DNA from 4 places in the Streptomyces sp. NPDC002276 genome. Region 1 is predicted to be linked to each of the others. Evidence: riboswitches for the same ligand, from Rfam matches in the RefSeq annotation. Region 1 holds a riboswitch; each other region holds the start of a gene.
The links. A riboswitch is a leader RNA that binds a small molecule or an ion and turns the genes downstream of it on or off. The one in region 1 is predicted to bind S-adenosylmethionine.

Region 1 (4,202 bases):
GGGCCCGGCGCTCGTCAGGACGTTCCGCGGCACCTCGACGCCCATGACATACGCCCTGATCGGCCTGTGCTGCCTGATCTTCGTCCTCGGCCCGACCTCGGGTTTCGTCCCGTCCTACGGCACGGGGGACGCGCTGCTCGCCGCCCAGCGCGCGTACTTCCACCGCTGGGGCGTGGTACCGGCCGACCTGTTCGCGAGCCCGGCGCGAGAGGCGCTGACCCCGGTCACCGCCCTTTTCATCCACGGCAGCTGGATCCATCTCCTCGGCAACATGCTCTTCCTCTACGTCTTCGGAGCGATGACCGAGGAGCGGCTGGGCCGAGTCGAGTTCACCCTGTTCTATCTGGCCTGCGGTTATCTGGCGCTGCTGGGCTACGCGCTGGCCAACGCCGACTCCGCGCAGTCCCTCGTCGGCGCGTCCGGGGCGATCTCGGCGGTCCTCGGTGCGTTCCTGTACCTGTTCCCCCGGGCCCGCGTGACGAGCCTCCTCCCCTTCCTCTTCTTCCTGCCGCTGCGCTTCCCCGCGTGGGTCGTCCTGCCCTTCTGGGCCGCCCTCCAGTGGCTGGCGGCGGGCCAGGCCGCACAGGGACCGGGGGTGGCGTACCTGGCCCACCTGGTCGGCTTCACCCTGGGCTTCGGTTACGCGTGGGTCAGATTCGGCCGTACGACTAGAGTGAGGGCCGCCCCAGCAACGGTCCCCGAGGGAGAGAACCAGCCGTGATCACCGCGATCGTCCTCATCAAGACCAGCGTGGACCGGATTCCGGAGATCGCCGAGTCGATCGCCGCGCTCGAATCCGTGAGCGAGGTCTTCTCCGTCACCGGTACGTACGACTTGATCGCGATGGTGCGGGTGCGACAGCACGAGGACCTGGCCGAGGTGATTCCCGGCCGGATCAGCAAGATCCCGGGCGTCGAGGGCACGGACACACACGTGGCGTTCCGGACGTACTCACAGCACGACCTTGAGGCCGCGTTCGCCATTGGGCTGGATTCTTGAGGTTGGGCGCCTAGTGGGGTGGGGGGCGCGGATCGTTTGCGACTGACGGCCGTGTGTGGCTGGTCGCGCAGTTCCCCGCGCCCCCGGGGCGACTCGCCCCAAGCCTGTTTACATCACACCGCCGGGACGCAACGGCCACCCTCTGTGCGGTAGTTCCACTTCGCGCCGTCGGTCACCAGTTCCCGTACCGCCGTCACGAAGCGCTCCACGTGCTCGTCCGGAGTGCCCGCGCCGAAGCTCACTCGGATCGCGTTGAGGGACTTTTCACCCGGGGCGGCCTCGGGGGCGCCGCACTCGCCCTGGGTCTGGGGGTCGCTGCCCAGGAGGGTGCGGACCAGGGGGTGGGCGCAGAAGAGGCCGTCGCGGACGCCGATGCCGTACTCGGCGGAGAGGGCGGCCGCGAAGTGCGAGCTGTTCCAGCCGTCGACGACGAAGGAGATGACGCCCACGCGCGGGGCGTCGTCGCCGAAGAGGGACAGGACCTTGACCTGGGGGATCGCCGCCAGGCCCGCGCGGACCTCGGCGATCAGGTGCTGCTCGCGGGCCACCAGCGTGTCGAAGCCCGCCTCCGTCAGCGCCTTGCAGGCCGACGCGATGGAGTAGGCGCCGATGACGTTCGGGGAGCCGGCCTCGTGGCGGGCGGCGCTGTCGTGCCACTCCACGTCAACTCCCCCGTCCTCGCGCCGAGTTACCTTGCGGCTGGCGCCGCCGCCCGCGAGGTAGGGGTCGGCCGCCTGGAGCCAGTCGGCGCGGCCGGCGAGGACTCCGGAGCCGAACGGGGCGTAGAGCTTGTGGCCGGAGAAGGCGATCCAGTCGACGTCGAGGTCCTGGACGGACACCGGGTGGTGCGGGGCGAGTTGGGCGGCGTCGAGGACGATCCGGGCGCCGTGGGCGTGAGCGGCGGCCGCCAACTCCCGTACCGGCCACAGTTCGCCGGTGACGTTCGAGGCGCCGGTGACGCAGACCAGGGCCGGGCCGTAAGGGTCGCGGGCGGCGAGGGCCTGCTCCAGGGTCTCGACGGCCTGGGCCGGGGTGCGCGGGGCGTTGAGGTAGGTGACCCGGGCGTCCTTCCAGGGGAGGAGGGACGCGTGGTGCTCGGTCTCGAAGACGAAGACCTGGCAGTCGGCCGGGAGGGCGGCGGCGAGGAGGTTGAGGGAGTCCGTGGTGGAGCGGGTGAAAATCAGCTGGTCGTCGGGGCGGCAGTCGAGGAACTCCTCGACCGTCTTGCGCGCGTTCTCGAAGAGGTCCGTCGAGAGTTGCGAGAGGTAGCCGGCGCCTCGGTGGACGCTGCCGTAGTACGGGGCGTAGGCCGCCACGTCGTCCCAGACGCGCTGGAGGGCGGGGGCGCTGGCCGCGTAGTCGAGCGCCGCGTAGGTGACCTCGCCGCCCGTGACGAGCGGGACGGTGACATCCCGTCCGAGAACGGGCAGCTGGGCACAAAGCGTCGTAGCGGCGGCCGTGGTGGAGACAGACATGGCGAACTCCTGTGAGAGGCAAGGCGGTTCCGCCGCGCGAGCGGGACATGGCTCAAGCACGGAGGGGGGTGAAAGGGGGTGTGCGGAGGCGGGGCTCGACGCCCTATCGCATTCGCTTGCTCACAGAGGGCTCCCTCGATGACCAGGACCCCTGGTGTCTTTCGAGGGGCCCGCGCTTGCCGCAGACCTCGCTGCCTACGGCCTGGTCTTCACCCGGGGCACCCCGCCACGGACGGAGGGTTGCCGGACAGTCGGCCGGGGCCTCATGACTGTCACTCATGACCTGGTCAAAAAACTTACGTGAAGTGATCGTCGTCCCGCAACCCGTGTCCGGATCGCGGGACGACGACCGCTGTACCGCTGTACCGGCTACGCGTTGGTCGCCGCCGCCCAGCGCTCCAGAGTGCGCTTGGCCGCCCCCGAGTCGATCGACTCCGCCGCCTTCTCCATCCCGACGCGGATCCGGTCCACCAACGGCCCGTCCCCCCGCTCCAGCGCCACCAGGGCGGCCGCCGAGTTCAGGAGTACGGCGTCCCGTACGGGGCCCGGCTCGCCGTCCAGGATGCGGCGGGCGACGCCCGCGTTGTAGTCGGGGTCGGCGCCGCGCAGGGCCTCGACGGGGACGAGTTCGAGGCCTACGTCCCGGGGGTCGAAGGACTCCTCGGTGACCTTGCCGTCGCGGACGATCCACACCCGGGAGGTCGCCGTGGTCGTCAGCTCGTCGAGGCCGTCGTCACCGCGGAACACCAGCGCGGAGGAGCCGCGTTCGGCGAGCACGCCCGCGATGAGCCCGGCCATGCGGGTGTCGAAGCAGCCGACCGCCGACGAGGTGACCTTCGCCGGGTTGGTGAGCGGGCCGAGGAGGTTGAACGCGGTCGGGATCCCCAGCGCCCCCCGGACCGCGCCGACGAACCGCATCGACGGGTGGAACTTGGCCGCGAAGCAGAAGGTGATCCCGGCCTCCGCCGCCACCCGCGCCACCTGCTCGGTCGGCAGGTTCAGATTGATGCCGAGCTTCTCCAGCACGTCGGAGGAGCCGCTCGCCGAGGACGCGGCCCGGTTGCCGTGCTTGACGACCTTCGCACCCGTACCGGCGATCACGATCGCGGACATCGTCGAGATGTTGACCGTCTTCGCCCGGTCGCCGCCCGTACCGACGATGTCGACGGCGGGACCCGGGATGTCCAGCGGCTTCGCGTGGGCGTACATCGTCTCGACGAGACCGGTGATCTCCTCGACCGTCTCGCCCTTGGCCCGCAGCGCCACCAGGAAGCCCGCGATCTGCGCGTCCGCGGCCTCACCGCTCATGATGCGGTCCATCGCCCACGCCGTGTCGGCGGTGCTCAGGTCCTGTCCGGCCAGCAGCGCGCTCAGTACGTCGGGCCAGGAACGGGCCGCCGCGGTGTCGCCTCCAGCGGGGGTCACAGCGCTCATACGGCCGCTCCTGAGTGTCGTACTTCAAATAATGGTGTGTGTTCGGCCCACCCTATCCAGCTCACGGCACGGCAAAGGGCCCCGTCCGGTGTTCGGACGGGGCCCTTCGACCGCGGCGTGGCGACGCCTCAGCGATCAGTGGTGGCCGTGGCCGCTCGTGATCTCCTTGTACTCCTCGACAGTGGGCTTGGCGATCTGGGACTCCTCGCCGTAGTACGCCTCGCTCAGCTTGGCGCGCAGCTTCTCGGAGCCCTTGACCTTGCGCTCGACACCGTTCTCGTCGACGGTCGCGCC
Region 2 (4,202 bases), on a different contig from region 1:
AAACGACCCGGTCGGCGACCTCGCGGGCGAAGCCGATCTCGTGGGTGACGATGACGAGGGTGGTGCCGCTGGTCGCCAAGTCCTTGATGACGGACAGGACTTCGCCGACGAGTTCGGGGTCGAGGGCGGAGGTCGGCTCGTCGAAGAGGATGACGCCGGGCCGCAGGGCGAGGGCGCGGGCGATGGCGACGCGCTGCTGCTGGCCGCCGGAGAGCTGCCTGGGGTAGGCGCCGGTCTTCTCGGCGAGACCGACGCGGCCCAGCAACTCCCTTGCCAGTTCCAGAGCTTCGGGCTTGCCGAGCCTGCCGGTGGCGACCGGGGCGGCGGCCACGTTGTCCAGGACGGTCAGGTGCGGGAAGAGGTTGAAGTTCTGGAAGACGAACCCGATCCGGCTGCGCTGCGCGAGGATGGCCCGCTCGCTCAACTCCTTCAGCCGTCCGCCCTGTTGCTTCACCCCTATGAGTTCGCCGTTGACGCTGACGTAGCCGATCTCGGGCTTCTCCAGGTGGTTGATGACCCGCAGCAGTGTGGACTTGCCGGAGCCGGACGGGCCGAGGATCACGGTGACCTCGCCGGGCCGCACGGTGAGGTCGACGCCGTCCAGCACGCGATGGGCGCCGTACCACTTGTGGACGTCGTGCACCTCTACGGCGGCGGGTGTGATGTCCGCCAGCGGTTCGACGGTGTTCGTGGTCATACGGCGGTCTCCCTCCGGATGCGGGCCCGCAGATCGGTGACACCGGTGCGGAGTTTCTGGATCGGGGTGGGCGGCAGGTTGCGGGTGGCGCCCCGGGCGTAGTGCCGCTCGACGTAGAACTGGATGACGGACACGACGCTGGTCAGGATCAGGTACCAGACGGTGACGACCAGGAGCAGCGGCACGATGTCGCCGGGGTAGGTGGAGCCCATCGTCTGCGCGGAGCCGAACAGGTCGAGCAGCGAGACGTAGAAGACCAGCGAGGTGCTCTTGATCAGGCCGATCAGCTGGTTGACGTAGTTCGGGGTGATGGAGCGCAGCGCCTGCGGGAAGACAATCTTGCGGAACTGGTAGCTCTTGGGGAGGCCGAGGGCGGAGGCCGCCTCGTGCTGGCCCTGGTCGACGGAGAGGATGCCGCCGCGGACCACTTCGGCCGCGTACGCCGCCTCGTTGAGGCTGAGTCCGACGACGGCGACGACCATGTCGGTGGCGAGCTTCGACTCGTCGAAGGAGAAGAAGGCGGGTCCGAAGGGGACGCCGATGCTGAGCGTCTGGTACAGGGCGCTGAAGTTGTAGAGGAAGATCAGCACCACGATGAGCGGGATCGAGCGCAGGGCCCATACGTAGGTCCAGCTCGCCGCGCGCAGTACCGGGCTCTTGGAGAGTCGGGCCAGGGCGAGCAGGATGCCGCCGAGGAGGCCCAACACCGCGCTGAGCGCGGCGACTTCGAGGGTGATGACGAGTCCGTCGAGGATCGTCGGGCGCAGGAACCAGTAGCCGAAGCGGTCCCACTGGTAGAAGGAGTTGGTGACCAGTCCGTGGACGAACTGCGCGCCCACCACCAGCACGACCAGGGTGACGATCCACCGGCCGGGCCGGCGCAGCGGCTGAACTCGCTGTGCTGTCAGGGGTTTTGACGAGGCATCAGCTACGGTGGCGTCGGCCAGGGACACGGTGGTGCCTGGGGGTTCACTCATGGTGGGCTCCGGCGGGTTCACAGACCCCGGTCCGTGGCGGTGGACGCGCGACGGCGGACGGCACGCGCGGGAGCGCGGGACCGAGGGCGGGGAGGGGGCAGGCACACCGACGGGATCGGGTGTGCGTCAGAAGTGCGTCGGCCGACTGGTCGTCAGGCCCGACAGCGGGCGCGGCCCGTCGCGGTACACAGTGCGCTGCTGACCCGGAGCAGATCGACAGCGCGGTCGGCGACGAACAGGTTGGCGTACGACCGTACGCAGCCCTGCGGGCGGCATGTGGCCGTCCTGGGAGCTGCGTACATGGCGTCACCTGTCACTGTTCCGGCCCCGCAGGGCCTCGCGCTTACCGAAACGTCATCCGGTCCGGTCGTCACCTGGGGCACCCCACCGCGTGCGAGGGTTGCCGGTCAGCAAGCCAGGGCTTGTCGCTGACACTCATGACCGTTCTGGCCGCAAGTTAAGACAATTGCTCGAACGAATGTCAACGGCCGTCCAGCAAGTGGACGGTGCGGACGCCGCTCAACTGCGGCAAGCTCCCGTTTCGTCCGCCGCATGGGCCGCCCAGTCCAGAATCTGGACGGCGGCTCCGGCGGCCTCCAGACCCTGGCAACGGGCGTGGTGGCGGCGGGCGATGCCGTCGAGGTCCAGATGGGTGCCGAAGGCCGGGTGGGCGGCCAGCCGACGGGCGTAGGCCCACAGGTGGGGGTGGTCGGCGACGCTCTGCACGGCGGCGGCGTCCAGGTGGTAGCGGTGCACGGTGTCGAGTTGCACCAGCGTCACCCACAACTCGACGTCGGCGGCGGTGAGTTCGTCGCGGATCATGTGCTCGCGGCCGTCCAGCCAGCGGTCGAGCGAGCCCAGTGTCTCCAGCAGCCGGCCCAGCGCCTCGTCGCGCTCCGCCTGTTCGCCACCGGCCGCTCCGGCGCGCTGCGCCGCGTCCTCGACGCCCTGCGCGCAGAGCCGCTCGACGGCCTCGATCTCCGACTCGGCGCCGCACGGGTAGAGCCGGGGTCCGCCCGCGCCGAAGTGCCGGGCGAGGTCGCGGGTGATGTCGGGGGCGTGGGTGCTGACGATGCGGCCTGACCAGTCGTCGCTGAGCACGGGCGCGGCGGCGGGTCCGGAGTAGCGGTGGGCGCTCGCCTCGTAGAGCGGGCGCAGCGCGGAGTGTCCACCACTCGGACAGTCGGGCACGGCGGACAGGAACACGGCCGGACAGCTCTCTTCGAGGCCGAGCAGGCTGTGGGTGACGGCGATGCGCAGGCCGTCGGCGCAGGCGGTGGACAGATGGAGGCGGTAGCGGCGGGGAACGGCGTAGTGCCCGCTGCGCGCGTCGCTCCCGATCCGGCCACGGAACTGGGGGGCGGAGCGGGGTGAGGGGACGGCGGCGAGAGGCGTGACGGACATGGGACTCCCCGGGTACGGGCGCGTGGACGTACGCGCGGCGGAAGCGTCGTCGAACGGTGGACGGGGCTCAGCGCAGTGGGCTCATGGCGCTGCACACCCGCAGCAGATCGATGTGACGGCGGGAGGTCAGAAGGGGCGAACGGTCCACTCGGCTGGTGGTGACCGGCTCAAGGCGCCCCATGTTTCCCTACCTGTTCACTAGGATTCCCTACTGGAGTGTCGATCCACCGTCGCCCGGGGTCAAGAGGGCGTCCACGGGTCGGGCACAGGTCCCGACCCGTGGACAGGCCGGGCCGCTACTTCGCGTACATCAAGGTCCCGAAGCCGAGCTGGTCGTAGCCGCCGCTGTCGGAGCCGTAGTCACCTCCCCCGCCCTCGGGTGCGACGAGGTTGTAGTACATGGCCGAGATGTACTTGTCGTCGAGGCCGATCCGACGCTTGTAGTGGAAGTGGAGCATCGCCCACACCGGCCGGATCTGGCCGCGCGAGGCGGAGGAGATCACCGTCTGGGAGGACTGGGCACAGCTCTGCCCGGTACCCCAGGTGTAGGTGGTGAAGGGCACGTCGCTGCCCGCGTTGTACTTGGCGACGTACTGCGCGGCCTTCATGAAGCGGCGGCTGTCGTACGAGTACAGGTCGTCGCCCTGGTTCCAGGCCATCTCGCAGATCGCGCCCATCTGGCCCATGCCCAGGACGGTGTGGCCCTGGTCGCGGCCGGACTCCTGCCACTGACCGAGCGCGTAGCCGTCCGAGTCGGTGTACAGATACGGCACGGCGTGCGCGATCGAGCCGTTCCCCGCACCCGACTTGAAGTAGGTGACGGCCTGGTCGTACTTGGCGCTGTCCCCGTTGAGGATCCCGATGGCCAGGATCGACGCCATGTTGCACAGGTCCCAGTTGGCCCAGTAGTTGGTGATGCAGGCGTCGTTGTGGTTGGTGAGGAAGCTGTTGTTGAGCGGGTAGAAGACGTTCGCCAGCATCTGCTGCGCGGCGGCGAGGTCGAACCCGCTGTAGTCCCGCATGAGTTCGCAGGCATTCGCGAACTGCCAGCCGTACAGACCGGCCGCGAGGAACCGGTCGGCGTTCCCGGTCACCGAAGTCAGCGTGGTGGACCATGCGTTGAG
Region 3 (4,202 bases), on a different contig from region 1:
GCCTGGTGGAGTTTCGCCTGGAGCTGGTCCGGGGTGAGCCGGTCGCCGAAGGCGGCGCTGATCGGGTCGCCGGTGGCGCGCATCAGGAAGAAGACCAGGCTGACCAGGATGAACACGGTGGGGATGATGAGGAGGAAGCGGACCACCAGGTAGCGGGCGAGTCCGTACCCGGCGGCGCCGTCGGCGGGGTTGCCGACGGCGCCGGGGGCCGTCTCCTGGGTGAGGGCGCTCACTTCTTCGAGAGTCCTGCCCAGCGGAAGGTGTACGCGCTGGTCAGCGCGTCCGGTACACCGCTGACGTCGGTGCGGGTGACGATCGCGGTGGATCCCTGGAGCAGTGGCAGCAGCGGCACCTGCGCCGCGGCCTTGTCCTGCGCCTCCTTGAGGAGTTCGGCGCGCTTGGCGGCGTCGGTCTCGGTCTCCTCCTTCAGGATCAGCGAGCGTACGGCGGGGTCGTCGTAGCCGTTGGCGACCCAGCTGTTGGCCGAGTAGAAGGGCGAGAGGTAGTTGTCGGCGTCCAAGTAGTCGGCGTACCAGCCGAGTTGGTAGAGCGGGTACAGGTGCTTGATGCGGTCCTTGCCGTACTGGGTCCACTCGGTGGACTGGAGGTTCACCTTGAACAGCCCCGTCGCTTCGAGCTGGGTCTTGACGAGCGCGTACTCGTCGGCCGAGGACGAGCCGTAATGGTCGCTGTTGTACTGGAGGTTGAGGGTGACGGGGGTGGTCACCTTCGCCGCTTTCAGCCGTGCGGCGGCCGCCGCCTTGTCGGGGCCGCCGTTCTTGTCGCCGTAGAGCGACTTGAAGGAGTCGCTGGCGCCGGTGAGTCCGTCGGGCACCGAGCTGTACAGCGGCTGGTAGCTGTTCTTGTAGACCTGCTGGGCGAGTTGGGCGCGGTCGACGGAATCGGCGACGGCCTGGCGGACGGCCAGCGCCTTGGCCTTGTCGGCGTCCTTGGTCTTGGTGCCGTAGGGCTGTGTGGCGAAGTCGAAGACGATGTAGCGGATGCCGTTGCCGGAACCGGTGTGGACCTTGATGTCCTTCTTCTTGGCCAGGTCGTCGAGGTCGGCGGTGGTGAGGGTGCGGTAGACGGCGTCGACGGTGCCCTGTTGGACGTCGAGCTTCAGGTTGCTGGCGTCGGTGTAGTACTTGAGCTGGATGTTCTTGGTCTTCGGGGTGCCCAACTGGCCGCCGTACCCGCTGTTTTGGGTGAAGGAGACCAGCGAGTTCTTGTCGTAGCTCGTGACGCCGTACGGGCCGTTCCATGGCTTGGCCGCGACGATGGCCTTGTCGTCGAGGATCTTGTCCGCGGGGAAGGTCTGTTCGTCGACGATGTAGCCGGCCGCGGTGGACAACACCTGGGGGAACAGGGTGTCGTTGGCGGACTTGAGGGTGAAGACGACCGTGGTCGGTGACGGGGCGGCGACCGAGGCGAGGTTGTAGAGGAGCGACGAGGGGCCGTTCTCGTCGGCGATCTTCAGGGTCCGGTCGAAGCTGAACTTCACGTCGGAGGACGTGAGTTGGTGACCGTTCGCGAACTTCAGGCCCTTCCGCAGAGTCACCGTGTACTCCTTGGGCCCGGTCAGCTTGATGCCGGTGGCGAGGTCCGGGGAGACCTCCGTGGCGCCGTTCTTCACGCTGAGGAGGGTCGCGTAGACCTCGCTCTCGATGGTGCCGGAGCCCGCGTCCCAGGCGCCCGCCGGGTCGAGGCTGGTCACCTGGTCGGTGGTACCGACGGTGATCGTCGGGCCGTCGGAGCCGGTGGACGTCTTGCTGCTGGTGCAGCCGGTGAGGGCGACCAGGAACGCCGTGCCGAGGGATATCGCGCCGAGGGGCCGAAGAGGTCTGACGGTGCTGAAGTGTGCCATGGCTGGTCTCTGTCTCCGCATGGATGGGTGCGCGAAAGGGGTGCGGCGGGCAGGACTTGCCGAGCGCACGCTGTCGCGTGAAGGGTGGGAGTGGGTGAAGGTGCTGCGCGGGGAACGGGTCAGCTGTGACAGAGACAGCTGGAGACCAGCAGCAGATCCACATGGCGCCGGGAGCACAGCACGAGGCCGGTTGCCACGTCGTCCTCCTAGGGGTGTCGCCGGCAACTGAGGCCGGTGGAAACGCACTTGCAGAACAGAAACATCCGCCGAGCCGTCACCTGGGGCACCCCACTGCGTCGAGGGTTGCCGTCCGGCCAGCCAGGGCTTGATCACCGGAACTCGTAGCTCGCGCTCACCGTAGATCGACTGTTCTCTCGCCGTCAAGACGCCCCGGGGAGCGGCACCGGTGCGAGGAGCCGGAGTCGATCGAGGTGCTGGAGAAGAGAGTTGAGCGAGTCCTGTGGTCCCTCTCCGGCAGTGTCGAGGGTGATGTGCTCACGGTTCCACGGTTCGTAGTCGCGTTGCCGGACCTGCTGCCAGTCCGGGAGCGGCAGACCGGGAATGTCGACCTCCCGGGAGGCCAAGCGGTGTCGATGCTCGGCCGGATCCGAGCAGACGACTTCCACCTCTACGACCGGCAGGCCCGCCCCGGCCCCCACGCCGCGCCAGCTGTCCCGGGTGACGGCCAGCGGATTGACCGACTCCGCTATCACGGTGAGCCCTTGCCGGAGGTGTTCCTCGGCCAGGGCGTACCCGACGACGTAGCCGGCCGGCCCGACGGGGTGCTGCGCCAGGCCGGACCGGACGAGCGCCTGCTCGATGGTGTCGACGCGCAGATGCACCGCCCCGATGTGTGCGGCCAGGAGTCGGGACAGCGTGGTCTTCCCGGTGCCGGGGAATCCGCCGATGACGATGAGAGCGGCATTCGACATCATCAATTCCGGGCTCATCGTGGCTCCGATCGAGGTGTGACCGACGGCGGTGCGAGGGTGTCCGGGCGGGCGGGCGAAACCCGGTGTGGATCGCGGATCAGACGACCTCCCGTACCCGCGGAAAGTGGCAGGCCGCCCCGTCCTCGCCGAACACCGGCACCTCCTGGTCGCACCGTTTCCGCTCCGGCTCCGCCAGTTGCGGATGGAGCGGGCAGCGGGCCCGGAACCGGCAGCCGTCGTAGCGTCGTGTCGGGCTCGGTGGGTCGCCGGCGAGCAGGATGCGCGTCCGCTGCCGTTCCCGCTCGCGGGCCGGGTCCGGCAGGGGTACGGCGGAGAGGAGGGCCTGGGTGTAGGGGTGCCGGGGGCGCTCGAACACCTCGTCCACGGGGCCCGCCTCGACCGTGCGTCCGAGGTAGACGACGCTCACGCGGTCGGCGATGTTCCGCACCACGGACAGGTCGTGGGAGACGAAGAGATAGGCGAGGCCCAGTTCCTCCTTGAGACGTTGCAGCAGGCTCAGCACCCCGGCCTGGACGGAGACGTCGAGTGCCGAGACCGGTTCGTCGAGGACGAGCAGTTCGGGTTCGACGGAGAGTGCTCGGGCGATGCCGACGCGCTGCCGCTGGCCGCCGGAGAACTCGTGCGGGTAGCGCTCCGCGTGGGCCGGGTCCAGGCCGACCTGGGTGAGGAGTTCGGGGACGCGCCGGCCGATCGTCGCCCGGTCGGCGCCCTGGGTGCGCAGTGGTTCGGCGACGATGTCCCCGACGGGCATGCGGGGGTCAAGGGAGGCCATCGGGTCCTGGAAGACGATCTGGACGCGGCGACGCAGGGCCTTCACCCGCGCCTTCCCGAGTCCGGCGAGGTCGTTGCCGAACAGCTCGATCGATCCGCCTTCCGGCGGGGCCAGTTCGAGGAGTTCGAAGAGCGTCGTCGACTTTCCGGAGCCCGATTCGCCGACGAGGGCGAGTGTCTCGCCGCGCCGGATGTCGAGGTCGACGCCGTCGACGGCGTACACGGAGCCGATGCGGCGCTTGAAGGCGGTCCCTTTGAGGAGCGGGAAGGTTCTGGTGAGGCCGCGTACCTTCAACACCGTTTCGCCGGTGGGTGGTTGGGGTGCGCGCGGGGTGTCCATCCGGGGGACGGCGGCCAACAGCCGTTTCGTGTACGGCTCCTGGGGGCGCTCGAAGACGTCGTCGGCCGTGCCTGATTCGACGAGCCGTCCCTCGTGCATCACGGCGACCCGGTCGGCCGTCCCGGCGATGACACCGAGGTCGTGGCTGACCAGGAGCAGCGCGGCGCCGGTCTCGCGTTGCGCGGTGCGCAGGACGTCGAGGACCTGTGCCTGGATGGTGACGTCGAGGGCGGTGGTCGGTTCGTCGGCGAGGATGATGTCGGGGTCGTTGGCC
Region 4 (4,202 bases), on a different contig from region 1:
GTCAGACCTCACCCCCCACAGGATTGGGGGCGTGCGCCGGAACGCGTCGACCGCGGCCGAATGTATCCGTCCAACTGCCGTCTGCAACAGGTCAATCCGACGAGAATTCCGGGCAGGACCGGTCGGGAATTTACGGAGAATTCGCCCGACTTCAGGGCAAGTCGGGCCGGATAAAGGGCACATAAGGCGCAAAATACCTGCACACTTTGGCTACTTCTCATCGCACGCGGAGCCGGTACTCATATGCGTTCGGCATGCCGAGTGGAGCGCGTTCCCCAACTGTACCCCGCTCAACCATAGAGAATTGCCCCCTCCGCTTCTCTCGCGGAGGGGGCAATTCGATGAACTCTCGGTAATCGGCATTACCTAGGGTAACGATCAGCCTCCGGCGACGGCCGGGATGATCGAGACGCCGGCGCCGTCCGGAGTCGCCGTCTCCAGCCCCTGCTCGAACCGCACGTCGTCGTCGTTGACGTACACGTTGACGAACCGACGCAGCTTCCCCTGGTCGTCGAGGACCCGGGCGGAGATCCCCGTGTGGTTCTTCTCCAGGTCGCTGATGACCTCGGCGAGGGTGGTGCCTTCGGCGGTCACTTCGGCCTGCCCGCCGGTGTAGGTGCGCAGGATGGTGGGGATGCGGACGGAAACGCTCATGCTCAGGACCTCCGGTCAGGTACGGCTTTGTCTTTTGGGGGCGCGGGCCGTCAGGACGCGAGCCCGGCTTCCCTGAACGACTCAAGGCTCGGGCGGATCGTCGCGGTCAGCCCGGTACCGGCAACCGCGTCCAGCGTCTTCAGACCGTCACCCGTGTTCAGCACGACAGTCGTCAGCGTCGGGTCCAGCAGACCGTTCTCGATCAGCTTCCTCGTCACGCCGACGGTCACCCCGCCCGCGGTCTCCGCGAAGATCCCCTCGGTCCGCGCCAGCAGCTTGATCGCGTCCACACACTGCTCGTCGGTGACGTCCTCCACCGCACCGCCCGTGCGACGCGCGATGTCGAGGACGTACGGCCCGTCCGCCGGGTTGCCGATGGCCAGGGACTTGGCGATGGTGTTCGGCTTCTGGGGGCGGACCACGTCGTGCCCGGCCTTGTAGGCCACGGACACCGGCGAGCAGCCCTCCGCCTGCGCGCCGAAGATCTTGTACGGCTTGTCCTCGACGAGACCGAGCTTGATCAGCTCCTGGAGACCCTTGTCGATCTTCGTGAGCTGCGAGCCGGAGGCGATCGGCACGACCAGCTGGTCCGGGAGCCGCCAGCCGAGCTGCTCGCAGATCTCGTACGCCAGGGTCTTGGAGCCCTCCGCGTAGTACGGCCGCAGGTTGACGTTGACGAAGCCCCAGCCCTCGCCGGCCGGGTCGCCGATCAGCTCGGAGCAGAAGCGGTTCACGTCGTCGTAGTTGCCCTCGATGCCGACCAGCTCGCCGCCGTAGACCGCGGCCATGACGACCTTGCCCTGCTCCAGGTCGTGCGGGATGAACACGCAGGAGCGGAAGCCGGCCCGGGCCGCGGCGGCGCCGACCGCGCCCGCGAGGTTGCCGGTGGAGGAGCAGGAGAGGGTGGTGAAGTCGAAGGCGCGCGCCGCCTCGATGGCCTGCGCCACGACCCGGTCCTTGAAGGAGTGCGTCGGGTTGCCGGAGTCGTCCTTCACGAACAACTTGCCCGCGTCCACGCCGAGTTCGCGGGCGAGGTTGTCGGCCTGGACGAGCTTGGTCCAGCCGGGGTTGATGTTCGGCTTGGTCGCCACGTCCGCGGGGACGGGCAGCAGGGGCGCGTAACGCCAGATGTTCGCGGGGCCCGCTTCGATCCGCTTGCGAAGCTCTTCGGTGTCGTAGGCCGAGAAGTCGTAGGCGATCTCCAGCGGGCCGAAACACTCCTCGCAGGCGAAGACCGGGCCGAGCGGGACGCGGTGGCCGCACTCGCGGCAGGAGAGCGCGGTGGCGGGGCCGAGATCAACGGCGTTCGCGGAAGTGGTGTTCGGGTCCGCGGCGGTCGTGTCCGTCTTCGCGGGGTTCGTGGTGCTTGCAACAGTCTGCGCAGCCATGGAGGCGAGGCCCTTTCCTCATCTTCCTCACGACGCGTTTCGCCATGAGACGGATTTGGCACCTTCCCAAGCCGGGAGCCTCGGCACATGTACGTGTACATGCGACAAGACCGGCTGGAGGGTTGCCGGGGCTTCAACGGGCCGTATCCCTCTGCCCCTCTGGATGAGCGGTGTTCAGTTGTGTATGCAATTGTCTCGCCGACGGCCCCCGACATGCGATGGTCATCAGCGTTGTTCAAGACTGTAACCGAAGGCCAGGACAGTTGAGTGAGCCGTCCGAACCGCGAGATGGATCACTTACTCACTGTCTGTGACCAGCCCTCGCCGAGAGAACGCAGAGGAGCCGCGCAACGTGCTGAAGGAAGTCGAGCACTGGCTGAGCACCCGCTCCTGGTCCCTGACCGATCGGCCGCTCCACAAGATCCTGGCCGCGAAGCACCGTACGGGCCAGTCGGTCTCCGTCGTGCTGCCCGCGCTCAACGAGGAAGCGACGGTCGGTGACATCGTCGCGATCATCCGTCACGACCTCATGCAGCAGGTCCCGCTCGTCGACGAGATCGTCGTAGTCGACTCCGGGTCTACCGACCGCACCTCCGAGGTGGCCGCCGCGGCGGGCGCCCGGGTCGTGCACCGGGACGACATCCTGCCCCGCATCCCCGCCGTGCCCGGCAAGGGCGAGGTGCTGTGGCGTTCGCTGCTGGTGACGAGCGGCGACATCGTCTGTTTCATCGACGCCGACCTGAAGGAGTTCTCCTCGGACTTCGTCACCGGGATCGTGGGGCCGCTGCTCACCGACCCCGGTGTCGACCTCGTCAAGGCGATGTACGACCGCCCGCTGGGCGGCGCGGCCGGACAGGGCGGCCGGGTCACCGAGCTGATGGCCCGCCCGCTGCTGAACATGCACTGGCCTCAACTGGCCGGATTCGTCCAGCCGTTGGGCGGCGAGTACGCGGCCCGCCGCTCGCTCCTTGAGCAGCTCCCGTTCCCCGTCGGCTACGGCGTCGAGCTGGGCATGCTCGTCGACGCGCTGCACCTGGTGGGCCTGGACGCGCTCGCCCAGGTGGACGTGGGTGTGCGCAAGCACCGGCACCAGGACGGGCAGGCGCTGGGGCGGATGGCCGCGCAGATCTACCGCACGGCCCAGCTGAGGCTGGCCCGCGGGCATCTGATCCGGCCGTCGCTGACCCAGTTCGAGCGGGGTCCGGACGGTTTCGAGCCGCGCACGTACTCCGTGGACACGGAGGAACGGCCGCCGATGGTGGACATCACCGAGTACCAGTCGCGCAAGGTGGCGTAGCCGGGGCGGTCATGGACGGCCGTATACGGACCCGTCCGGTCCGTTGTGACCCGTCCGTACGTTTGAGCGTTTCCGGGCCGGGCTAGGTTGTGCCGTATGGCTTCCACGTCGTCCCCCTCGTCCCCGTCCGGTGCTGCTCAGGTGCTCGTCGCGTCCAATCGCGGGCCGGTCTCGTACGAGGTGGGCGACGACGGTTCGCTGCGCGCCCGGCGCGGGGGCGGCGGGCTGGTGTCCGGTCTTTCGGCGATCGGGCCGGACGCGGGGGCGCTGTGGGTGTGCTCGGCGCTGTCGGAGGGCGACCGGGAGGCGGTACGGCGCGGGGTCGGCGAGGACGGTGTGCGGATGCTCGCCATTCCGGCCGACGTGCACGCCGACGCGTACAACGGCATCGCCAACTCCGTGCTGTGGTTCGTCCACCACATGCTGTACCAGACCCCGCTGGAGCCGGTCTTCGACGCGGAGTTCCGGCGCCAGTGGGCGTCGTACGAGACGTACAACCGGGCGTTCGCCGAGGCGCTGGCCCAGGAGGCGGCCGAGGGCGCGGCGGTGCTGGTGCAGGACTACCACCTGTGTCTGGTGCCGGGGATGCTGCGGGAGCTGCGGCCGGATCTCAGGATCGGGCACTTCTCGCACACGCCGTGGGCTCCGTACGAGTACTTCGCGATGCTTCCGGACGACATCCGGGTGCGGTTGATGGAGGGGCTGCTCGGGGCGGACCGGCTGGGGTTCCTGACCTGGCCATGGGCGACGGCGTTCGAGACCTGCGTGCAGGGGCTCGATCCCTATCGGTGGCTCCCTCTGTGGCCGACGGGTTCTCCCCGTGGCGTCGAGCACGTGCGGCGCGATCCGGACACCGGCCGCGA

Region 2: another riboswitch for S-adenosylmethionine. It lies ahead of ACWIHT_RS39660 (amino acid ABC transporter permease); the one in region 1 lies ahead of ACWIHT_RS16865 (aminotransferase class V-fold PLP-dependent enzyme).
Region 3: another riboswitch for S-adenosylmethionine. It lies ahead of ACWIHT_RS04155 (ABC transporter substrate-binding protein); the one in region 1 lies ahead of ACWIHT_RS16865 (aminotransferase class V-fold PLP-dependent enzyme).
Region 4: another riboswitch for S-adenosylmethionine. It lies ahead of thrC (threonine synthase); the one in region 1 lies ahead of ACWIHT_RS16865 (aminotransferase class V-fold PLP-dependent enzyme).

What each region holds. Positions count from the first base shown of each region.
Region 1 is NZ_JBSFCQ010000006.1:7,323-11,524, reverse strand. It holds gene ACWIHT_RS16875 (rhomboid family intramembrane serine protease) at 1-721, shown strand, start outside; gene ACWIHT_RS16870 (Lrp/AsnC family transcriptional regulator) at 718-999, shown strand; gene ACWIHT_RS16865 (aminotransferase class V-fold PLP-dependent enzyme) at 1,113-2,474, opposite strand; SAM riboswitch class IV at 2,642-2,758, opposite strand; gene trpD (anthranilate phosphoribosyltransferase) at 2,844-3,908, opposite strand; gene qcrB (cytochrome bc1 complex cytochrome b subunit) at 4,044-4,202, opposite strand, start outside.
Region 2 is NZ_JBSFCQ010000022.1:77,233-81,434, forward strand. It holds gene ACWIHT_RS39655 (amino acid ABC transporter ATP-binding protein) at 1-697, opposite strand, end outside; gene ACWIHT_RS39660 (amino acid ABC transporter permease) at 694-1,674, opposite strand; SAM riboswitch class IV at 2,009-2,117, opposite strand; gene ACWIHT_RS39665 (glutathione S-transferase C-terminal domain-containing protein) at 2,194-3,078, opposite strand; gene ACWIHT_RS39670 (putative leader peptide) at 3,146-3,259, opposite strand; gene ACWIHT_RS39675 (alginate lyase family protein) at 3,375-4,202, opposite strand, start outside.
Region 3 is NZ_JBSFCQ010000001.1:896,343-900,544, reverse strand. It holds gene ACWIHT_RS04160 (ABC transporter permease) at 1-233, opposite strand, end outside; gene ACWIHT_RS04155 (ABC transporter substrate-binding protein) at 230-1,864, opposite strand; SAM riboswitch class IV at 2,102-2,211, opposite strand; gene ACWIHT_RS04150 (AAA family ATPase) at 2,245-2,814, opposite strand; gene ACWIHT_RS04145 (dipeptide ABC transporter ATP-binding protein) at 2,894-4,202, opposite strand, start outside.
Region 4 is NZ_JBSFCQ010000032.1:38,377-42,578, forward strand. It holds gene ACWIHT_RS44380 (MoaD/ThiS family protein) at 379-654, opposite strand; gene thrC (threonine synthase) at 705-2,042, opposite strand; SAM riboswitch class I at 2,058-2,212, opposite strand; gene ACWIHT_RS44390 (glucosyl-3-phosphoglycerate synthase) at 2,395-3,339, shown strand; gene ACWIHT_RS44395 (alpha,alpha-trehalose-phosphate synthase (UDP-forming)) at 3,436-4,202, shown strand, end outside.